Regions from separate parts of the Bradyrhizobium sp. BR 1432 genome, predicted to be linked through region 1. Evidence: riboswitches for the same ligand, from Rfam matches in the RefSeq annotation. Region 1 holds a riboswitch; the other holds the start of a gene.

Region 1 (4,209 bases):
GCCGAGAACGCCGTCGCATTGACGATCGCGACCGGAGGATCCTGCGCGAGATGCGCGCGCAGCCAATCGGCAACGCCCGCGGCCTTCAGCGAGGTGACGAAGACACCATAGGCATCAAAGCCCTTTTCGCGCAGCGCGGCGATCAAGGCATCGACCGGGCCGGCGTCCGCAGCGGTGAGATAGGAGCGATAGAACGTCACCAGCGCGCGGGACTTCCCCTCGCCGCCCACCGGCGCAGCAATGACGCCACGCGCGGGATCGTAGAACCCCATCTCAGGCACGGTCATCTCGCCGGCGACTGGCCCGGCATAGAGGCCCGAGGCCAGCGCGAGCTGCGCGATCGCAGCTTGCGCGGCGACCGGGCCGCCGGTGTCGCAGAGCACCTTGAGCCGGCGCAGCGTCGAGACCGGCAAGGTCGAATACGCGTCCAGCCGCGTATCGTCGCGGCCATCGGCCGGCAGCACGGCCAGCACGATGTTACGGTCCTTGGCAAGTTGCCGGAGCGCCGCGAGACCATACGGCCAGTAGGACTCACCGCCAATCAACCGCACCAGGATGCCGCGCGCATAGGAGAGCGTGCGCTCGATATAGGTGTCGACCGAAAGCGGATGACGCAGCTCCGCAAGATTGGCGAGCCGCAGCGACGGCAGGCTGTCGCGGCCGCGCCGCCAACCGGCCGCGAACGCGGCAAGATCGGAATCCGAATACGAGAGCACCACGAGATCGGCCGGGTCCTGGCCGATGTCCCTTGGCGTCGCGGTCTCCTCGAGACCGCGGCTCTCGCGGAAGACGACGTGCATCAGATGCCAGATCCTGAAAGACCAAGTCCTGACCTGATCGCGGCCTCGTCGATATCACCGTGCTCGCCGATCACGACGAGCTTTGATTGCCGTACGCCGGCAGCCCAGGGCTTGTCGAACTGGTGGCGCACGCGCTCGCCGACCGCTTGCAGCAACAGGCGCATCGGCTTGCCCGCGACCGCGATATAGCCTTTCGCACGCAGCACGTTCTGCTCGCGCGCCAGGCGCTGGACGGAGGCGACCAGCGCTTCGACATTAGACACTTCCGGAAGATCGATCACGACGGAGGCAAAATCGTCATGCTCGTGCTCGTCCTCGCCATCGTGATGCGACGGACGCGCAGCAAGATCGTTCTCCGCGGCAGCGCCGAGGCCGAGGATGACGCGCGCATCGATCGCGCCGTCGGTGACGGGGAGCATCGGCACGCGGCGCGGCATCTCGGCCGTGATCGCCGCCTTGGCGGCTTCGATACCCGCGGCGCCCGCAAGATCGGCCTTGGTCAACAGCACGATGTCGGCACAGGCGATCTGGTCCTCGAACACTTCCGACAGCGGCGTCTCGTGATCGAGATTGTCGTCCGCCGCGCGCTGCGCTTCGACCGCAGCCGGATCCGGCGCGAAGCGGCCGGCAGCGACGGCTTCGGCATCGGCCAGCGCGATCACACCGTCGACCGTGATGCGCGAACGGATCTCCGGCCAATCGAATGCCTTCAACAGCGGCTTTGGCAGCGCCAGGCCCGAGGTCTCGATCAGGATGTGATCGGGCCGCACTGGGCGCGCCAAGAGCTGCTCCATGGTCGGAATGAAATCGTCGGCGACAGTGCAGCAGATGCAGCCATTGGCGAGCTCGACGATGTTTTCCTCCGGGCAGTTGGCATCGGCGCACGACTTCAGGATCTCGCCATCGACGCCCTCGCTGCCGAACTCGTTGACGAGCACGGCGAGCTTCTTGCCGCCGGCATTGGCGAGCAGATGCTGGATCAATGTCGTCTTGCCGGAGCCGAGAAAACCCGTGACCACCGTAACAGGGACTTTTGCGAGCGAATTCATTCGGCGGCCTCCGGCACGACGGCAATGGGGGGAATGCGGGCAAGCGATTGCTTGCGGAAGATTTCGGGACGGCTGCGCCAGGGCACGAGGCCATCAGGCGCGGCCGCATAGGCCGCAGCGCCCGCGATCACGTCGCGCGCATTGGCATCCGACAGGCGGCCATAGACATAGGACCAGCGGCCGGGCGCGCTGAGCGCGACCGAGCAGCCCTGGCTGCAGGCCGACAGGCATTCGACGGGAACTACGCTCACGCCGTCGGGCACGCCGGCGTCCAGGATCGCACCGTGCAACCGCTTGCCGGGCGTCGTCTCGCCCTCGCCAAGCGTCTCGCCGGCACGGCAGGTAATGCAGACGTGAAGTGTGACCGTCATCGCCTCTTCCAGAATAAACAGCGGGAGGCGAAGAGGCGCACGAACCACTTTCCAGGGGCCCGTTTCCCCGTCGCGGAACACCCCGTCCGCCGGTCCAAAATCGTCCGCGCTGGCAGGTCTCCCGGCTTGCGGAGCAGGGTCTTGCCCTTCGATCCCCGCCTTCCCGATCCCGTTAGGGATCAGTGGCTTCGGGCATCTCTCCGGTCACGGTCGCGGGGGCGGCTGCATTTTGGACCCAAATCTTGCCGATTCGGACCCTATCGCATTCCCTCTTCGCCTGTCATAGGACAGGAACCAACGCGGGCCCACCATTTGCCGCTGGCCGCCACTTGTCAAGCCGAAGGACTGGTACGATGACGCCTGAACCGGAGACCCAAACGGGCGAGGAAACCGACGCCCGCCACGCTGCGAAAATGGCGAAGAAGAAGGCCGCCCGCGACAAGATCATGGCGACCAAGAGCGGCGAAAAAGGCCTCATCATCGTCCACACCGGCGCCGGCAAGGGCAAGTCGTCCTCCGCCTTCGGCATGATCGTCCGCTGCGTCGCCCATGGCTTCCCCTGCGCGGTCGTGCAGTTCATCAAGGGCGCCTGGGATACCGGCGAGCGGCGCCTGCTCACCGGCCATTTCGGCGATCTCTGCCAGTTCCACGCAATGGGCGAAGGTTTTACCTGGGAAACGCAGGACCGCGCCCGCGACATCGCCGCCGCGCGCGCCGGCTGGGAGAAGGCCAAGGAGCTGATATCAGATCCCAACCTGCGCATGGTCGTGCTCGACGAGATCAACATTGCGCTGCGCTACGACTATCTCGATATCGCCGAGGTCGTCGAATTCCTCACCACGCAGAAGCCGCCGATGACGCATGTCGTCCTCACCGGGCGAAACGCCAAGGACGAACTGATCGAGATCGCCGACCTCGTCACCGAGATGACGCTGGTCAAACATCCCTTCCGCTCCGGCATCAAAGCGCAAGCCGGCGTCGAATTCTGAGACCATCTCGCTATGGCGCGCGCGCTGATGATCCAAGGGGCCGGCTCGGACGTGGGCAAGTCGCTCATCGTTGCCGGCCTGGCGCGCGCCTTCACGCGACGTGGCCTGCGCGTGCTCCCGTTCAAGCCGCAGAACATGTCGAACAATGCGGCCGTCACCGTTGACGGCGGCGAGATCGGCCGCGCCCAGGCGCTGCAGGCGCTCGCCGCCGGCGTCGAGCCGCACACCGACATGAACCCGGTGCTGCTCAAGCCCGAGACCGATGTCGGCGCGCAGGTCATCGTCCACGGCAAGCGCATCGCAACCGCCCGTGCACGTGACTATGCGGCGATGAAACCTTCGCTGATGGGCGCCGTGCTGGAGAGCTTTGAGCGGCTGAAGGCACGCGCCGATCTCGTGCTGGTCGAGGGCGCGGGCAGCCCGGCCGAAGTGAACCTGCGCAAGGCCGACATCGCCAATATGGGTTTTGCGCGCAAGGCAGACGTGCCCGTCGTGCTCGTCGGCGACATCGACCGCGGCGGCGTCATCGCCCAGCTCGTCGGCATCAAGGCGGTGATCGATCCCGATGATGCCGCGATGATCCAGGGTTTTGTCATCAACAAGTTCCGCGGCGATCCCACGCTGTTCGACGACGGCTACAGGCTGATCGAAGCGAGGACTGCGTGGCGCGGCCTCGGCGTGCTGCCCTGGTTCGCGCGCGCCGGCGAGCTGCCGGCCGAGGACGCGCTGGGCCTGCGCGATGCGCGAAAGCCGGGCCAATGCAAGATCGCCTGTCTCGCGTTATCGCGGATCGCCAATTTCGACGATCTCGATCCGCTCAAGCTCGAACCGGGCGTCGATCTCGTCATGGTGCGTCCGGGCGAAGCAATTCCTGGCGATGTCAGGCTCGTCATCATCCCCGGCTCAAAATCCACCCGCGGCGATCTCGCCTTTTTGCGGGCGCAGGGCTGGGACATCGATCTGCTCGCACATCACCGCCGGGGCGGCCATGTGCTCGGCC
Region 2 (4,209 bases), 7.7 Mb from region 1:
TCCTCGACGATGGCAGGATCTGCCTCAGCAACAACGCCGCCGAAAGAGCGTTGCGCGGCATCGCCTTGGGAAGGCGCAATTGGACCTTCGCCGGCAGCCTGCGCGGCGCCGAACGCGCCGCCATCATGCTGACGATGATCACCACCTGTCGTCTTAACGATGTCGATCCCAAAGCCTGGCTCGCCGACGTCCTCGCCCGGATCGCCGATCTTCCCGCTTCGCGTCTGCACGAACTGCTGCCCTGGGAATGGAAGCTCCCGCGCCAAGCCGACGAACCCACCGATCAGCAAGCTGCCTAACCTTCACGCAGCGCTATCATAGCGCTACCCGGCCCCCGCGCGCATGCGTCAATCAGGCGGTCTTCGTCGTATGCGTACTGTCACGCTGCTCTTTCCGTCGATGCTGACGGGGACTTCGCCGACGACGGTTGCGCGACGAACGAGGCGATGCTGGTCGCCATAGTCGTTCACCGCATAATGTTGCGTGGCGCGATTGTCCCAGATCGCGACATCGCCCTCCTTCCAGCGCCACCGCACGGTGTTCTCGAGCGCCGCGATATGAGATTGAAACAGATCAAACAGCTTCTGGCCGTCGTATTTCGGAAGACCAACGAAATTTTGCACCAGAGCGCCGAGCACTAGCGCGCGTTCGCCGGTCTCGGGATGCACGCGCACGACAGGATGCTCAGTCTGATAGATTGTTCTAGTGAAGATTTCGTCCAAATGCTTTTTGTCGAGCTCGCTGACGCGGGCCAATATTGCATAGTCGAAGGCGTTGCTGTGAACGGCCCAGAGCTTGTCTGCAAGCCGCTGCAGCGGCGGTGCGAGGTCGAGATACGCCGTAACGGTGTTTGACCAGACCGTATCGCCACCGAATGGCGGCATCACGAGGCTTCGTAGGACCGCAATCTTGGGGTAGGCATCGACGAAGGTTCCATCCGTGTGCCACAAGTCGGCCCGGCTCCCGGCGCGCGCCGAATCAAGCTCGATGATCGACGCCGTGCCTTTGATTGCACCGAGCGTCGGATGAGGTGCCAGCTTCCCGAAACGAAGGGCAAAGCGCTCTTGCTCCGCATCGTCGAGATGCCCCTGGTCGCGAAAGAAGATGACCTTGTGCTCCAATAGCAATTCATTGATCGAGCGGATCGTCTGCTCCGGCAAGTCGCCCGATAGCTTGACGTTCCGGATTTCCGCGCCGATGCGGGCTGCGCATTTGACGATGTCGCCGCGAGGAGCGTCACTATCCGACAAGATCGTAGCAGTCATAGCTCCAACTCTCGAATTTGGCGGTTTCCGTTAAACTCGACTAGAGCTGACGAACCTCAAGTGCCGACCGCATCGCGGGATCCGTCGGAGTCCCGGTGACAGCGTCGGGTTCCTGCTTGCGCTCCTAAGGCGGCCTCGGACTTGTTGGTGCGGCTCCGCTACGGTCTTTGATCTAAGAGTTGACGAGATCTGTCAGATTGACAATTGCCAGCACTGGTAGTTGACCGGTGTGGAAGCTTAAGCGATCGATGTTACGCCACTGCCGAATCAAACGCGCTTAGAGCTTCACACCAACATGGTTCGGTGACCTCGATGCCTCATGGGTAAGACCGTCAGGCTTGCCGGGATGCCGCAGCAAAGACGATCTCAGGGTTGACGTATTGGTTCTGTTGCAGATAATCGGAGGCGTCGAGGTTCTCCAGGTCTTGTTTGATCCGGAGCTAAGAGGGAAGCCGGTGCGCTCTCGATCCGTTCAGGATTGAAGCAATGCCGGCGCTGCCCCCGCAACTGTAAGCGGCGAGCCCGCATCCAAACGTGTCACTGAAGCAGAAGCTTCGGGAAGGCCGGATGCAGGCGATGACCCGCGAGCCAGGAGACCTGCCCCGACAACTTATTCGTCCACGGGCGGGGTGTCCGGTGGTACGCCTAGTAGCGGGTCCCGCTTTCGTGGCCTCCTGCCTGCGTTTCCGCCATGGCCTTTGCCCCCACACAATGGGGTTAAAGCTATGTCTCTTCTCTCACTTCCTGTCGCAACCCTCGGCACGCCGCGTATCGGACCGCGCCGTGAACTCAAGCTGGCGCTCGAAAGCTACTGGGCTGGCAACATCAGCAACTCGCAGCTTCTTGAAGCAGCGGCTGCTCTACGCGTTGCCAATTGGGCGCGTCAGAAGTCGCTGGGCGTCACCGTTATCCCGTCAAATGATTTTTCACTCTATGACCAGGTTCTCGATACGAGCGTCATGGTGGGCGCCATTCCTGAGGCGTATGGCTGGGATGGCGGTCCGGTCTCACTGAAGACCTATTTCGCCATGGCAAGAGGCTCACAAGACAGGGAACACGACGCGAGCTGCGGTCACGCGCAAGGTCACGGCGCCACTGCGCAGGAGATGACTAAGTGGTTCGACACCAACTACCACTACATGGTGCCCGAATTCCATAAAGGACAGACCTTCAGGCTCTCCTCCCGTAAACCGATCGAGGAATATGAGGAGGCCAAAGCCCTCGGCTATCAAACGCGTCCTGTCTTGGTAGGACCGGTCACCTTCCTAAAGCTGGGCAAGAGTGCCGATCCGACGTTTGATCCGATTTCGCTGCTCGAGAGCCTCGTGCCCGTCTATGTCGAGGTTCTCAAGGAGCTTGCGAAACGGGGAGCCGAGTGGGTCCAGCTTGACGAGCCCTATCTGGTGCTTGATCTCGATGAGACTACGCGGAATGCGCTCCAGCGTGCTTATGGGCGTCTCGCTGAGGAGGTGCCTGGCATCAAGATCATGCTTGCAACTTATTTCGGAGCGATCGGCGACAATCTGGCGACCACTCTGGGACTGCCCGTGGCCGGACTGCACGTCGATCTGGTTCGCGCTCCCCAACAATTGAGCCAAATTGAAGTTGGTGCTCATGCCGACCTCGTGATTTCGCTTGGCGTCATCGACGGCCGCAACGTGTGGCGCTCGAACCTATCGGCACTGGTTGAGCGGCTCAAGCCCGTCATTGCAAAGTTCGGCAAGGATCGCGTGCAGCTCGCACCCTCCTGCTCGCTCTTGCATGTCCCAATCGACGTTCAGCTCGAGACCGATCTCGATTCGGAGGTGAAGAGGTGGCTTGCCTTCTCGGTCCAGAAGATCGACGAGCTCACGATCCTGGCGAGAGCGCTTGCGAGCGACGGAAACGCCATTGCTGCGCTTTCCGAGTCAGCCCTTGGAGCGAAGGCTCGACGGACATCGCCGAAGATCCATGACAGGGCCGTCGCCCAGCGGACGGCGGCGATTGACGAGGCTATGTGCCGCCGCAAGAACGCTTTTGCGAGCCGTGCCGAGGTTCAGCGCAAGCGTTTCGGCCTGCCGCTTTTTCCCACGACCACAATCGGGTCGTTCCCACAGACCCCCGAGGTACGTAACGCCCGCGCCGCGCGTGCCCAAGGAGAATTGACAAAGGCGGAATATGAACAATTCCTGAAGGAGGAAACGGCTCGCGCGGTCCTCTGGCAGGAAGAGATTGGGCTGGACGTTCTTGTCCACGGCGAGTTCGAGCGCAACGACATGGTCCAGTATTTCGCTGAGCAGCTCTCCGGCTTCGTGTTCACTAAGCATGGCTGGGTGCAGTCTTACGGCTCACGTTACGTTCGTCCGCCGATTCTGTTCGGCGATGTCTCGCGGCCGAAGCCGATGACCGTCGAATGGTGGCGCTACGCGCAGTCCCTAACCAGAAAGCCGATGAAGGCCATGCTTACGGGGCCGGTGACGATCCTGAATTGGTCGTTTGTCCGTGACGATATTCCGCGCAGCCAGACCTGCCGTCAGATCGCGCTCGCGATCCGAGACGAGGTCGCCGAACTGGAAAAGGCCGGCGCAACCATGATCCAAATCGATGAGGCCGCGCTCCGCGAAGGTTTGCCCTCCGCCGCTCCGATTGGAAGTCTTATCTCGACTGGGCAGTGGAGAGCTTCCGCCTCTGTTCCTCCGGTGTTGCCGATGCGACGCAGATCCATACCCACATGTGCTACTCGGAGTTCAACGCCATCATCGATGCAATTGCCGCAATGGACGCGGATGTCATCTCGATCGAAACGTCCCGTTCTAAGATGGAGCTGCTCGATGCATTCACTGCCTTCAAATACCCAAACGACATCGGCCCGGGCGTCTATGACATCCACTCGCCGCGCGTTCCCGAAGTTGCTGAAATAGAGGATCTCATCGCGCGGGCCCGCCAACGGCTGGCGGACTCACAG

Evidence for each region. A riboswitch is a leader RNA that binds a small molecule or an ion and turns the genes downstream of it on or off. The one in region 1 is predicted to bind cobalamin.
Region 2: it holds a riboswitch for cobalamin, as region 1 does, so the genes downstream of both, metE (5-methyltetrahydropteroyltriglutamate--homocysteine S-methyltransferase) here and ACSKB8_RS38100 (DUF1636 family protein) in region 1, are expected to answer to the same signal.

Annotation. Positions count from the first base shown of each region.
Region 1 covers NZ_JBPUGF010000003.1:7,846,457-7,850,665, forward strand. The annotation lists gene cobN (cobaltochelatase subunit CobN) at 1-800, opposite strand, end outside; gene cobW (cobalamin biosynthesis protein CobW) at 800-1,849, opposite strand; gene ACSKB8_RS38100 (DUF1636 family protein) at 1,846-2,220, opposite strand; cobalamin riboswitch at 2,315-2,534, opposite strand; gene cobO (cob(I)yrinic acid a,c-diamide adenosyltransferase) at 2,574-3,209, shown strand; gene ACSKB8_RS38110 (cobyric acid synthase) at 3,222-4,209, shown strand, end outside.
Region 2 covers NZ_JBPUGF010000003.1:180,052-184,260, forward strand. The annotation lists gene tnpC (IS66 family transposase) at 1-299, shown strand, start outside; gene ACSKB8_RS01090 (TauD/TfdA dioxygenase family protein) at 348-1,265, opposite strand; cobalamin riboswitch at 1,660-1,884, shown strand; partial or broken gene metE (5-methyltetrahydropteroyltriglutamate--homocysteine S-methyltransferase) at 1,991-4,209, shown strand, end outside.